Regions from separate parts of the Elstera sp. genome, predicted to be linked through region 1. Evidence: predicted binding sites of a transcription regulator. Region 1 holds the regulator's gene; each other region holds the start of a gene.
What was found. Region 1 encodes PhoB, which activates phosphate uptake and scavenging genes when phosphate is short. Its sites were predicted from a motif close to TNTCATAAAACTGTCA; they were not measured.

Region 1 (4,238 bases):
AAAGCCGAACCCCTTCCCCAAGTCGATCTACGACAATGTCGCCTATGGTCCGCGTATTCACGGCCTTGTGCGCAGCCGTGAAGAAACCGACACGGTGGTGCAAAAGTCGCTAGAACGCGCTGGCCTATGGAAAGAGGTTAAGGATCGTCTGCACGAAGGCGGAACGGGCCTTTCCGGCGGTCAGCAGCAGCGCCTGTGCATTGCCCGCGCTATTGCCGTGGACCCGGAAGTCATTCTGATGGACGAGCCTTGCTCGGCGCTCGATCCCATCGCCACCGCCAAGATCGAAGAGCTGATCGACGAGTTGCGCACGAATTACACCATCGTGATCGTAACCCACTCGATGCAGCAGGCCGCCCGCGTCTCGCAGCGCACGGCGTTCTTCCACTTGGGCGATTTGGTGGAAGTGGGCGATACCGCGCAGATCTTCACCAATCCGAACGATGAACGCACTCAGGGCTATATCACCGGCCGCTTCGGCTGAGCCGAACGCCCCCTGGGTAGAAGGAAATCCCCATGTCGAATGAACATATCGTTTCGTCCTTCGACGAAGAGTTGCGCGCGCTGCACAAGTCGATCATGCAGATGGGCGGATTGGTCGAAGCCCAGATTGCCCAATCGATGCAGGCGATGGGCCGCCGCGACAGCCAGCTCGCCTCCGCCGTGGTCGCGGCCGACGCCAAGGTAGACGCGCTGCATCACGAGATCGACGAGCAGGTTGTGCGCATGCTGGCCCTGCGCCAGCCGATGGCGTCGGACCTGCGCACCGTCGTCGCCTCGCTCCGCATCGCGACCGATCTGGAACGGATTGGCGATTACGCGGCGAATATCGCCAAACGCACCTTAGCGTTGAACGTATCGCCGACGGTGAAACCGGCGTCGGGCGTGCTGCGCATGGGCAAGATCGTCCAAAGCATCGTCAATGATGTGCTCGACGCTTACGCCGAACGCAATGCCGAGCGGGCGGCAGCCATCCGCGAGCGCGATACGGAAGTCGATGAACTCTACACGTCGATCTTCCGCGAGCTTCTCACCTATATGATGGAAGACCCGCGCAACATCACCGCCTGCACCCATGTGCTCTTCATGTCGAAGAACCTGGAGCGCATCGGCGATCATGCCACCAATATTGCCGAAACGATCTACTATATCGTGCGCGGTAAGGTTCCGGACGAAGAGCGCGCCAAGGGCGATCTGTCCAGCATGACGGCGATGACCGATAAGGGCGTAACCTACGTTGCCGACAGTAAGGGAAGTTGAGGGCATGTCCCCAGTAACCCCTCTGGTGCTGGTCGTCGAAGATGAAACCGCGATTGCCACCCTGCTCCGCTATAATCTGGAGCGGGAGGGCTTTCGCGTCTGTATCGCCACCGACGGCGAAGAAGCCCTGATTATCGCCGCCGAGCAAAACCCCGATTTGGTGCTGCTCGACTGGATGCTGCCGATGCTCTCGGGTATCGAAGTGTGCCGCCGCCTGCGCCGCCTGCCGAACGCGCGCGCGACGCCGATCATCATGCTGACGGCCCGAGGGGAAGAGGGCGATAAAATTCGCGGGCTCGATAGCGGGGCCGACGATTATGTGACGAAGCCGTTTTCGGTCTCGGAACTGATCGCGCGGGTAAAGGCCGTTTTGCGCCGGACCCGCCCGTCGGTGGATGGCGAGAGCCTGACTTTCGCCGATGTGATGTTGGATCTCGCCGCCCATCGGGTGCGCCGGAACAACCGCGATATTCACTTAGGGCCAACCGAGTTTCGCCTGCTGCGCTACCTGATGGAGCATCCGGGCCGGGTTTTCAGCCGCGAGCAACTGCTCGATGCCGTGTGGGGGGCGGATGTTTATGTCGAACCCCGTACGGTCGACGTGCATATCCGGCGCTTGCGCAAAGCCCTGAATGCCGAGGGCGAAACCGATATCGTCCGCACCGTGCGCTCGGCGGGTTATGCGCTCGATGAGACGGTGGACGTTAACGGATAAGCCGAACACCGCGCCGTTCCTTACAAATTTTGGCCAGGGCTTTGCTCTGGCTTTTTTTTATGAGCAGCCCATAGGCATGCGGATGGCGCAGGGGCACCTTGAAAATATCCACTCGATCTTTACTAAAAAACAGTAAAATATATATGTAATATGAGTGTTCCGGTCGCACCGGGTGGTATTCCCCTAAGGAGGGTTAGGCAGTGTCTTTTGGTCTAATTTCGTTGAAGAATTTAGGCGTTCAACAACGCTTGATCCTAACATTTATCGCTTTGGTCGCCATCATCACGGGAGCGATCACCCTAAATTCCTACCGCGTCATCCATACAGCACTCCTCAAAGATGCGCAGATCAGCGTCGATCGTGGGCTGGGGGTGATGAAGCAGCTTATCGAGGCGCGCGGCGGCAGTTTCGCTATGGTCAATGGTCAATTGATGTTGAACAATCTTGCCGTTGGCTTCGATGTAAGTTTGGTCGATAGCGTTAGCAAAGTGACGGGCGGCGTTGCGACCATCTTCCAAAAAGATGAGCGCGTCACAACGACCGTTCTAAAACCCGACGGATCGCGCGCCATCGGAACGAAGCTCGCGCAAGGACCCGCCTACAACAGTGTATTTCGCGACAAAAAAACCTATCACGGGCCAGTCGATATTTTGGGCAAGCCCCATATTGCCGTTTACGAGCCGATTCTGGATGGGGCGGGCCAGGTGATTGGCATTTTATTCGTCGGCATGCCCGCATCGCTCGTGACTCAAGAGAGTAATGCTATTCTGCGCGATAATTTGATTGGGGTTGGTCTCGCGCTCATCGCCGGGTCCGTTATCGTCGCCTGGGTCGTGCGCTCGCAGATGCGCCGCGTGTCGCGCCTCACCGAACTTTTCGGCGTGCTCGAGAATGATCCAAAAGTTCTGCAGTTGGAGGATACCCACCGCAGCGACGAAATCGGCGCGCTGGCGCGGGCTTTGGTGGATTACTCTAACCAAATCGTAACGGCCCGCCGCCTGGCAGAGCAGGAAAAGCAGCATACCGAGCGCGAAATCGCCCGTAAGCAGATGATCGAGGGCGCGATTGCCAGCTTCGGCAATACTATCGACGGCGTGATCGCTACCGTCGTTTCGGCAGCAGCGCAATTACAGCAGAATGCCGAAACGGTGAATAGCAATGCGCTACTCACCTCGGAGCAGAGCAACGAGGTGGCCGTTGCCGCCGAGCAGGCCACCGCCAATGTGCAAACCGTGGCGTCCGCCTCGGAGGAACTGAATGCCTCGGTCCGCGAGATCAATCGCCAGGTCGCCGACGCCGCCAAATTTGCCGGCGCCGCCGTATCGGAAGCGGAGCAAACCGGCATGATCGTCCGCACGCTCTCCGAAGCAGGGCAGCGGATCGGCGAAGTGGTTAGCTTGATTTCGGATATTGCCGCCCAAACCAATCTTTTGGCGCTGAATGCCACTATCGAAGCCGCGCGGGCGGGGGAGGCCGGTAAGGGCTTCGCCGTCGTCGCCGGGGAGGTGAAAAACCTCGCGGGGCAAACCGCGCGCGCGACGGAAGATATTCAAAACCAAGTCGGGGCGATTCAGAGCGCGACCCAGCAGGCGGTTGCCGCTATCGCCTCCATTTCCAATACCATCGGCCATATCAACGAAATCAATCTCGGCGTAAAATTCGCGATGGAAGAGCAAGGGGCCGCCACTTCGGAAATCGCGCGCAACGTTTCCGAAGCCGCCAGCAGCACGCAGAATGTGACAAACATTACCATCACCGTTACGACCGCTGCGGTCGAAACTGGCAGTCTGGCGAGCGAAGTTCTGGCGGCGGTCGGAAGCCTGACCGAGCAAACCGAAACCCTAAAGCACGAGGTTCGTCACTTCCTCGGCAAGGTCCAGCACGACGCGGCGTAAAACCGCCACGGTCGCGCAAGCTTTCCCTCCCCCCCATCGTATTACTGAACGCCCGGAAGACGGTTCACCCGTCATCCGGGCGTTTTGTCGTCGATCAATGTCGGAGCAAAGAGGGCAAGCCATGCGGCTCACGCATATATGCGTGCGTAGATAGGCAAATAATTGCCATCGAAACTTTCATAACTCTCAACTACTTTTTCGTATGACGGTCCTCGAAACAATATACAGGAGCCAGATTGTGAAATTTTTCTTACAAACCATGAGCTTAACTCAGAGGCTTATTGCCATTTTTATAACCATTTCGGTGATCACATCTGCCTCTGCCATCATCAGTTCTTACTTTATTATTCGATCCGCTCTTTCCCACG
Region 2 (4,238 bases), on a different contig from region 1:
AGAAAGCCTTCGCCCCGGCCCCGCCCGCTTCACGCAGGCGAATGATGTGACCATGGGAGTTACCGGTTTGCAGGCGCGAGGTGCCCTTCACATCGGTATAGGCGCGCGGGTTGGAGGCATCGGGCTCCAACTGCGGGGCATTCTTCGGCTCGATGGTGCGGTTCGCGTTGTTGGTGAGGGTGAAGTAGACTTCCCCATTGGCCGGGTTGACGGCGCACCATTCCGGACGATCCATCTTAGTCGCGCCGACGGCATCGCCCGCGATACGGGCGTTAACAACGACGTCAGCCAAATCGGCGAACGAATATTTGTCGTAATTCTTAACCGCCGGATTGTTCAGCGAGAGTTCGAGCCACTCGCCCGTACCATCGGCCGTGAATTTGGCGACATACAGCGTGCCTTTATCAAGGAACTTATCGCCAACGGCCAGACGATCCGGGTTGGTGGCATCGGCAGCCGACCAGATCGCATCGGTCACGAACTTGTAGATATATTCGTTACGCGCATCATCGCCCATATAGACGGCGAGCGGCTGGCCAACGGCGGGATTGCTGAAAGCGGCGCTTTCATGGGCATAACGGCCAAGCGCGGTGCGCTTTTTCGCCAGCTTCTTGCCATCATACGGGTCCATTTCGACCACATAGCCTTGGCCGTTCATTTCATTGCGATAATCGTCGCTGCCATCGGCGGAGGTGCCGGTCTTAGCATTGATCCAGCGGGCGTATTTATCCCCCGAACCGGCGCTTTCCCAACCATGACGCGACGCATCGCCTTCGCGGCGACCATAACGGTTAAGGGCCGTAACGGTCTTATCCTTACCGCGGGCTTCATCATCGCCCTTGGGACGGGCGAAGTAACCGTTGAAGTTTTCTTCCCCGGTCATATAGGTGCCCCAGGGGCTGCGACCGGCACCGCAGTTATTGAGCGTGCCGCGCGTTTTGGTGCCTTCGGGCGAATATTTGGTCTTCAGCAGGGCGTTGCCGCGCGCCGGACCGGCAATGTCGATTTCGGTCAGCGTGGTGAAGCGGCGGTTGAAGCCAGAATTCTTCACATATTCCCACTTACCCGAAGCGGCCTTGCGAACTTCGACCATCGAAACGCCATGGATCGCGAGTTCTTTATCCACTTCGGCGGCCGGGCGCGGCAGGCTGCGCGTACCGCCATCGGCATGGATGAAGTGCGACGACAGTTTTTCGTCGGTTGTGGCTTCGTGGTTGATGCCAAGCACGCCGCGCGTCCCCGACTTGGTCGAAGGCTTGCCGTCAGCGGATAGGCCGAAATATTCCATACCGTCGTGGTGATCGCCGGCGCGATTGTCGAAATCGCCATCGGTTCCGTCGTTCTTATAGTCCGGAGTATTGGCCGTCAGCGGATCGCCGAGCGCATAAATCACCTGAACATCATAGCCTTCGGGTACGATCACGGCGTCGGCGAGGCTTTTGGCGACCGGCTTAAAGCTCAGCAGCTTTTTGGGGGTAGTCGCGGCTTCTGCCTCACCGGAAATAGCGAGCGTAGACACACCGCCAAGCGAGGTGAACAGGGCCGTCGCCGCCGTGCCGAGCAGCACCGACCGGCGGCTCAGGCTGGCATCAACCACCGACGCGAAGGTCGGGTTATCGGACAGATTCGTAATCTCGCCGTGGGAATCGACGGATACGGCGGGCTGGGTGCTAGCGTCGGTCATGGTTCACTCGCTCGACAAAGTTAAAAAACATATTCTATGCACACTTCGCCCAAATTTCGGGCGCGTTTCATCGCATGCACCTTGCCGTGACTGCATGACCATTTTGTTACGATTCCCTGACAAGTTCCGGAAAAATCCTGTAAGGATCACCAGGGAAACGGAGGGCATCAGCGGCATTTAGCCTGCTACCTTCTCCAGTGATCGTATTTTTATTGAACCCTGCCTTAAATAGGGCTTCTGTCCGGCATAAGTTATAAGAGGCTGTGGTCGTCCGCAGCTTCCGAGGTGGCGTAAAAGGGGAACGACCGTGGCTGATTTTGATTTCGAGAAACGATCCCTGCTCACGCGCTTTTGGCCGAAACGGCTCACGATCAGCTTAGGGCTGGTCGGACGAATGCTCCTGGGGTTGGTTATTCTGGTGGGTCTTTATATTCCCGCCGGAATGCTCTGGGTTCATGTGATCGACGACGATACAACGCTCGTCCCGACCGACGTTCCAACCGGCAGCAGCCGCGCCGTTGCCATGGCGGCAACCCTTATCGAACGGGAAACCATCACACATCGCTGGGCGGCGAACGATCCGTTTTTCCTGCCCGGTTGGTGGCTCGATAATATGCCGGAATTTCAGGCGGGTATTGTTGAAGCGCTGGGCCGCTTTAGTACCGAAATGATGGACCAGATCGGCCGCAACCGGGGCTCCTCCCAAGCCGATCCTGATCTGTCGAAAGCCGTCGATTTGCTGAAATCCGCGCCGGATATTTGGTTGTTCGACTTTACCACCTCCTGGGCACCCACGACCTCGTCTGATGCAAAATATCGCTCGGCCGCGAAAGCCTTGCGCAATTATAATCAGCGGTTGAGCCAGGGACAGGCGCTGTTCGAGCGGCGCGGTGATAATCTAATTGCGCTCTTGGAACGCATTACGTCCGATCTGGGTTCGTCCTCGGCGGTTCTAGACAAGCAAATTTTGGCCGGTCGGGAATTTTTCATTGATCGTCGTGCCGATAATATTTTCTACGGCGTCAAGGGTCGCCTTTATGCCTATTACCTGATCCTGCGCGAACTTGGCGTGGATTATCAGCAACTTCTCCGCGACCGTGAAGCCTTTAATGCCTGGACGCAAATGCTGGAAAGCCTGCATGAAGCCTCGCTGCTGGATCCGCTGATTGTGATGAACGGCGCGACCGATGGGCTTTTTGCTGCCAATCACCTCGCAACCCAAGGTTTCTATCTGTTACGCGCTCGCACCCAACTGCGGGAAGTTTCGGAAATCCTCATCCGATAGCGGTATATAATTTCGAAGACAATATTGTCCGCAGTAGTTTCTATTGCAATCACATATCGCGCCGCACAATAACGCGGGGTTATAGATACTGTATCGCATGATATTTCTCAAAAGTATCTAAAATATGTAAGAAGTGTTTCAGGCGGTGCCGCCCTCCCCCGCACCGCTCAGGAATAGGGCGCCCAACCCTCTCCGTGCGCGCCATTCCCCTGGGGTCTGCCCGCCCAGGCTGGCATCAGTTTGTCACAAACAGATGCCGCCCCTCGGTAATGGCGCGTTTCTTACGTCGCTAACGTGTCCCGATGAGGTTTTCGGGTCTGATTTTCTGTACCCCCTAGCCGGGAGACGAGAATCGGAACAGATTATGCTTGCCTCATCGTCATACCATCGTAGTAGCGAGGAAGGTTCTGCCATGGCTGAGCATCGGATGCCTAAACCTTGGGTCCCACGCCTCACGCTGCGCCGCGTGCTGCTGGCGCTCTTCCTCATCGTCGCGGTTGCCGTCGGGGTCCAGCAGAGCCGGATGATTTCCCGCTACACGCAGTTCGCCACCGACACGCTAAACAGTTCGACGGGGCAAATTTTGAGCTTTTTCGTCCGCGATAGACTGACGCGGGTCTATGGTGAACGTATGTCGCCCATTGGCAATGAATGGAGCCGCGCGGCAGGGCTCGGCCAAGCGGCGGAAGATAAGGATGCGGTTAAGCTTGGATTTATGACCGATACTTTCTACACGCTTACCCCAGTCGTCGAGCAACAGATCCAGCTGGTGGCCGTTAATATTTTCACTCCGGACATGGCCTTCATCGCGCGCTCCTCGAAGGGCGACAAATCCTCGGCGACCGAAGATTCCGCCCTGCTTGAGCAGTTGAAGGCCCGCGATAAGGGGGCCCAGCGCCAAGAATTAAATCATCTCTGGCAATCGTCTACGGGCCGACCGCTGCACTCCATTTTCGTGCCCGTTGGCGGTTTTCGCGTTCTGGGGGTGATGGAAATCGTTACCGACCCGTTGCATTTGCTCGAAGGCATCGGCCCATCTCTTGGGGGTACCGTGGAACTCTTCGATGGCAAGAACCAAAGTGTTTATAAAAGCGAAGGCTTACCCGCGGATGTGATCACGGTTGCCACGGCCCGCGCCACGCTGCTGGGAACAAATAACCGCCCCTGGGCAGAGGTCGGCTTCACCCGTGGCATCGATAATTTTGTTGAACAGGTCGATCAAGTTCAAAGCGAAGGACAGAAAGCGCTGCTGCTACTGGCCGTGATCGT
Region 3 (4,238 bases), on a different contig from region 1:
GGTGGTCGGCTTTGTCGAGCTGACCCGCGCCGGGAATATGATTTCCAACGTCACCTACGCGCCCTTCACGGTCTTTTCCTGCGTGGCCTTGCTCTATTTTGCCCTGTGCTACCCCATCAGCCTCTACGCCAAGACGCTTGAAAGGAAACTCAATGTCGCTCGCCGCTGATCCCGCGCCCTATCAAGCTCCTATTGTTCAGATCACGGCCCTGCGCAAATCCTATGGCCCGACGGAGGTGCTGAAGGGCATCGATCTGTCGGTCGAGCGCGGCGAGGTTATCGCCATCATCGGCAAAAGCGGTTCCGGGAAAAGCACGCTGCTGCGCTGCATCAATGGGCTCGAAACCTTCCAGGACGGCGCGCTAACGGTCGACGGTAAGGATTTGGTCCATGATAGCGCGACCGCGATGCGCGATTTGCGCCAGCGCGTCGGGATGATTTTTCAAAGCTTCAACCTGTTCCCCCATCTGTCGGTAGGCCGGAACATCATGCTCGCGCCGGGGTTGGTGAAAAAGCGCAGCCCGGCGGAGGCGGCGGCCCAGGCGCGCAAGCTGCTGGAGCGCGTCGGCTTGGGCGAAAAATTCGATGCAATGCCCGATCAACTTTCCGGCGGCCAGCAGCAGCGCGTTGCCATCGCCCGCGCGCTGGCGATGGAGCCGGGGGTGTTGCTCTGCGATGAAATCACCTCGGCGCTCGATCCCGAACTCGTCGGCGAAGTCTTACGCGTTGTCGAAAGCCTGGCCGAGGAGGGGATGACCCTGCTGATGGTGACGCACGAAATGAATTTCGCGCGCAAGGTCGCCGACCGGGTGATTTTCATGCACCAAGGCCGCGTGCACGAGATGGGACCGCCGGATGCGGTATTCGGCAGTCCGCAAACGCCGGAGTTAAAACAGTTTCTCTCGTCGTTGCTCGAATAGCACGCGGGGGGTTCTGTTCGGCGGGGCGCTAGTCTAGCCTAAGCCGCCCGCCTTTGCCGAGGGCAGAAAGACAGGCCCCGTGATCGACTTCCGCAATCTCGAAACCTTCTTTTGGGTCGCCAAGCTCGGCAGCTTTCGCGGCACGGCGGAGAAGCTGAACACGACGCAGCCCGCGATTTCTGCCCGCATCGCTCAGCTTGAGGCCAGCCTGGACGTGCTGCTGTTGAACCGTGATGGGCGGCGACCGACACTCACGGTCAAGGGCGTCGAACTGCTGGAGTATGTGGAACGGCTTCTGGCGTTGCGCGATGAAATGGTGATGGCCGTCACCGACCCCGATTCGCTGAAAGGCACCGTGCGCCTGGGGCTGTCGGAAACCATCGTGCATACGTGGCTGCCGCGTCTGGTGAAAGAACTCTACCAAAAGCACCCGCAGATCACGCTGGAAATCTCGGTTGATGTGTCGGTCAATCTGCGCGATGCCCTGTTGGAAGGGCAGTTGGATTTGGCGCTGCTCTTGGGGCCGATCAGCGCGCCGAACGTGACCAATCTGCCGCTCTGCGCCTATCCGATTGCTTGGGTGGCCGCGCCGGAGTTGGTTCAGCAGACAACGCCCCTGTCGCTCGCCGATTTGGCGCAATGGCCGATCATCACCTATTCGCGCGCGTCGCGGCCTTATCACCAGATTATCGACCTTTTTAAGCGCAATAATGTGCCGGGCGTGCGGGTATTTGGGAATAGTTCACTCTCGTCCATCGTGCGCATGACGATGGATTCAATCGGCATAAGCGCGATTCCGCCGACCGTGGTGCAAGAAGAATTGGCGGCGGGAAAACTGCGCCTATTGCCTACGAAAACGGCACTGCCCGATCTGGTTTTTACCGCGACCTATGTGAATACGCCCAATAACTCGCTCGCCGTGCTGGTTGCGGCGATTGCCCAGGAAATAGCCGAGGCTGTTTAAACAAAGGGCAGGTGGCTCTATTGCAGCAACTTGGTTGCGCCTGAATTTGACTTAATGGTCAGGTTGCAAATTGAGTTAAACCTCGAATGATAAATTTTATTTATCAAACTACGTCTAAAAATAAAATTGGACGAATGACCCCCGCGAATGGCTTCATAAAAATGTCACCGCAGAGGGATCTTGACACAATGGATGTCCAGACAGTTACCGATGCTCAATCGGTCCGCAAACTCATTCGCTCGGGCATTATAACCGGCCATACCTCGGGCTTTGCGCCGGGCTATACTCAAGGGAATGTGGTTATTCTGCCGCAGAAGTATGCCGATGATTTTCGCGCCTTCTGTAAAGCCAACCCGAAATCTTGCCCAGTCTTGGCTGAATCCCGCGTTGGGGATCCGGCTTTGCCGGGTTTGGGGGCGGGGATCGATATTCGCCACGATCTGCCGCGCTACCGGATATTCCATCACGGGTCGCTCACCGGCGAGGAAACCGATATTGCGGCGCTCTGGCGCGACGATCTCGTGACCTTCGTCATCGGCTGCTCCTTTACCTTCGAAGCGCCGCTGATTGAGGCAGGGATTCCGCTGCGGCACGTAGCGCAAAAGCGCAATGTGGCCATGTATCGAACCAATGTACCGACCGTGCCCGTAGGGCCGTTCTCGGGGCCGATGGTTGTTTCCATGCGCCCCTTGAAACCGGCGGACGCGCTGCGCGCCATCGAGATTACCAACCGTTTTCCCGATATGCACGGCGGCCCGGTGCATTTTGGTTTCCCCGATCAGATCGGCATTTCCAACATCGCAGAGCCCGACTACGGCGACGCGGTTACGATTGAAGACGGCGAAGTGCCGGTTTTCTGGGCCTGCGGGGTTACGCCGCAAAGCGTTATCCAAAACGCCCGCCCTGACTTCTGCATCACCCATTCGCCGGGGTGCATGCTGATTACCGACCTGCGGCACGGGTAAACCGCAAGTCTAGACCCTAAATCACGATAATAATGGAGGCTTAGGTCATGGTCAGCGTAAAATCTTTGCTCGCTTCGGCGGCTTTGTGCATTGGTGTTGTTGCCCCGGTTTGGGCGCAGGCACCGGAAATTACTATTGGTGTGATCGAGCCCATGTCGGGCGCGGGTGCCCAGACCGGGATCGACGCGCGCGCCGCGATGGAAACCGCCGCCGAAATCATCAATGAATCGGTCGATCTCGATGTTATTCAAGGGCCGGGGGCCGGTTTGGCCAAGCTTGGCGGGGCTAAGATCAAGCTTGTGTTCGCCGATCATCAGGCCGACCCGCAAAAGGGCCGCGCCGAAGCCGAACGCCTGATTACCGAAAATAAGGTCTCGGCGCTCATCGGCGCCTATAACAGCGCCGTCGCCGCCGTGGTCAGCCAGGTGGCCGAACGCTATCAGGTGCCGTTCCTGGCCGCCGATTCCTCCTCGCCCAGCCTGCATCGGCGCGGCCTGAAGTGGTTCTTCCGCACCACGGCCCACGATGAAATGTTCTCGCAAGCCATGTTCGATTTTTATAAGGACATGAAGGATAAGAAAAACATCGGCGTCGATCAGGTCGCGTTCTTCTACGAAGATACGATTTTCGGCACCGATAGTTCCAATATTCAGCGCAAGCTTGCGGGCGAGCGCAGCATTAAAGTGGCGGGCGATATTAAATATCGCGCTAATAGCCCGTCGCTGACCTCGGAAGTGCAGCAGCTTAAATCGGCGGGTGCGCCGGTTCTGATGCCGTCGAGCTATACCACCGACGCGATTCTGCTGCTGAAAACGATGGGCGAGCTTGGTTATAAGCCGCAGGCCATCGTTGCCCAGGCGGCGGGTTTTGCCGAACAGGCGTTTTTGCAGGCGGTGGGCGACAAGGCGGAGGGGATTATCAGCCGCTCCAGCTTCTCGCTCGATTTGCAAGAAAAGCGCCCGGTTATCGGCAAGATCAACGAGATGTATAAAAAGCGCAGCGGTAAGGATCTGAACGATAATAGCGCCCGTCAGCTTATGGCGGTTCTGGTCATGGCCGATGCCATCGACCGCGCAGGGTCGGCCAAGAATGAAGATATTCGCGCCGCCCTGCAAAAAACCGATATTGCGGGCGATAAGACGATTATGCCGTGGGCGAATATCCGCTTCGATGAAACCGGCCAAAATACCGGCGCAACCCCTGTGCTGATCCAAGTGCAAGACGGCGTATATCGCTCGGTATGGCCGTTCGAGACGGCAAGCCGCCCGGTGGTTTGGCCGATCCCCGGCCGGTAATCCGCCTAGTTTCAATGGGGCTGCGCTCGTTCCCCCCGGCGCCGCCCTCGGGCTGCGCCCGTTCCCTCCCCCCGTGGCGCAGCCCCCCTTGATC

Region 2: the regulator PhoB is predicted to act here: its motif matches at 1,780-1,795, upstream of ACIQ36_RS06145 (PhoX family protein).
Region 3: the regulator PhoB is predicted to act here: its motif matches at 2,036-2,051, upstream of ACIQ36_RS08115 (putative hydro-lyase).

The regions. Positions count from the first base shown of each region.
Region 1 covers NZ_JBILQX010000013.1:96-4,333, forward strand. Annotated here, with positions in the region: partial or broken gene ACIQ36_RS03435 (phosphate ABC transporter ATP-binding protein) at 1-484, shown strand, start outside; gene phoU (phosphate signaling complex protein PhoU) at 517-1,260, shown strand; gene phoB (phosphate regulon transcriptional regulator PhoB) at 1,265-1,975, shown strand; gene ACIQ36_RS03450 (methyl-accepting chemotaxis protein) at 2,176-3,870, shown strand; gene ACIQ36_RS03455 (methyl-accepting chemotaxis protein) at 4,175-4,238, shown strand, end outside.
Region 2 covers NZ_JBILQX010000029.1:13,858-18,095, forward strand. Annotated here, with positions in the region: gene ACIQ36_RS06145 (PhoX family protein) at 1-1,684, opposite strand, end outside; gene ACIQ36_RS06150 (DUF2333 family protein) at 1,992-2,969, shown strand; gene ACIQ36_RS06155 (methyl-accepting chemotaxis protein) at 3,382-4,238, shown strand, end outside.
Region 3 covers NZ_JBILQX010000046.1:10,679-14,916, reverse strand. Annotated here, with positions in the region: gene ACIQ36_RS08130 (amino acid ABC transporter permease) at 1-169, shown strand, start outside; gene ACIQ36_RS08125 (amino acid ABC transporter ATP-binding protein) at 153-920, shown strand; gene ACIQ36_RS08120 (LysR family transcriptional regulator) at 1,000-1,884, shown strand; gene ACIQ36_RS08115 (putative hydro-lyase) at 2,073-2,849, shown strand; gene ACIQ36_RS08110 (ABC transporter substrate-binding protein) at 2,897-4,144, shown strand.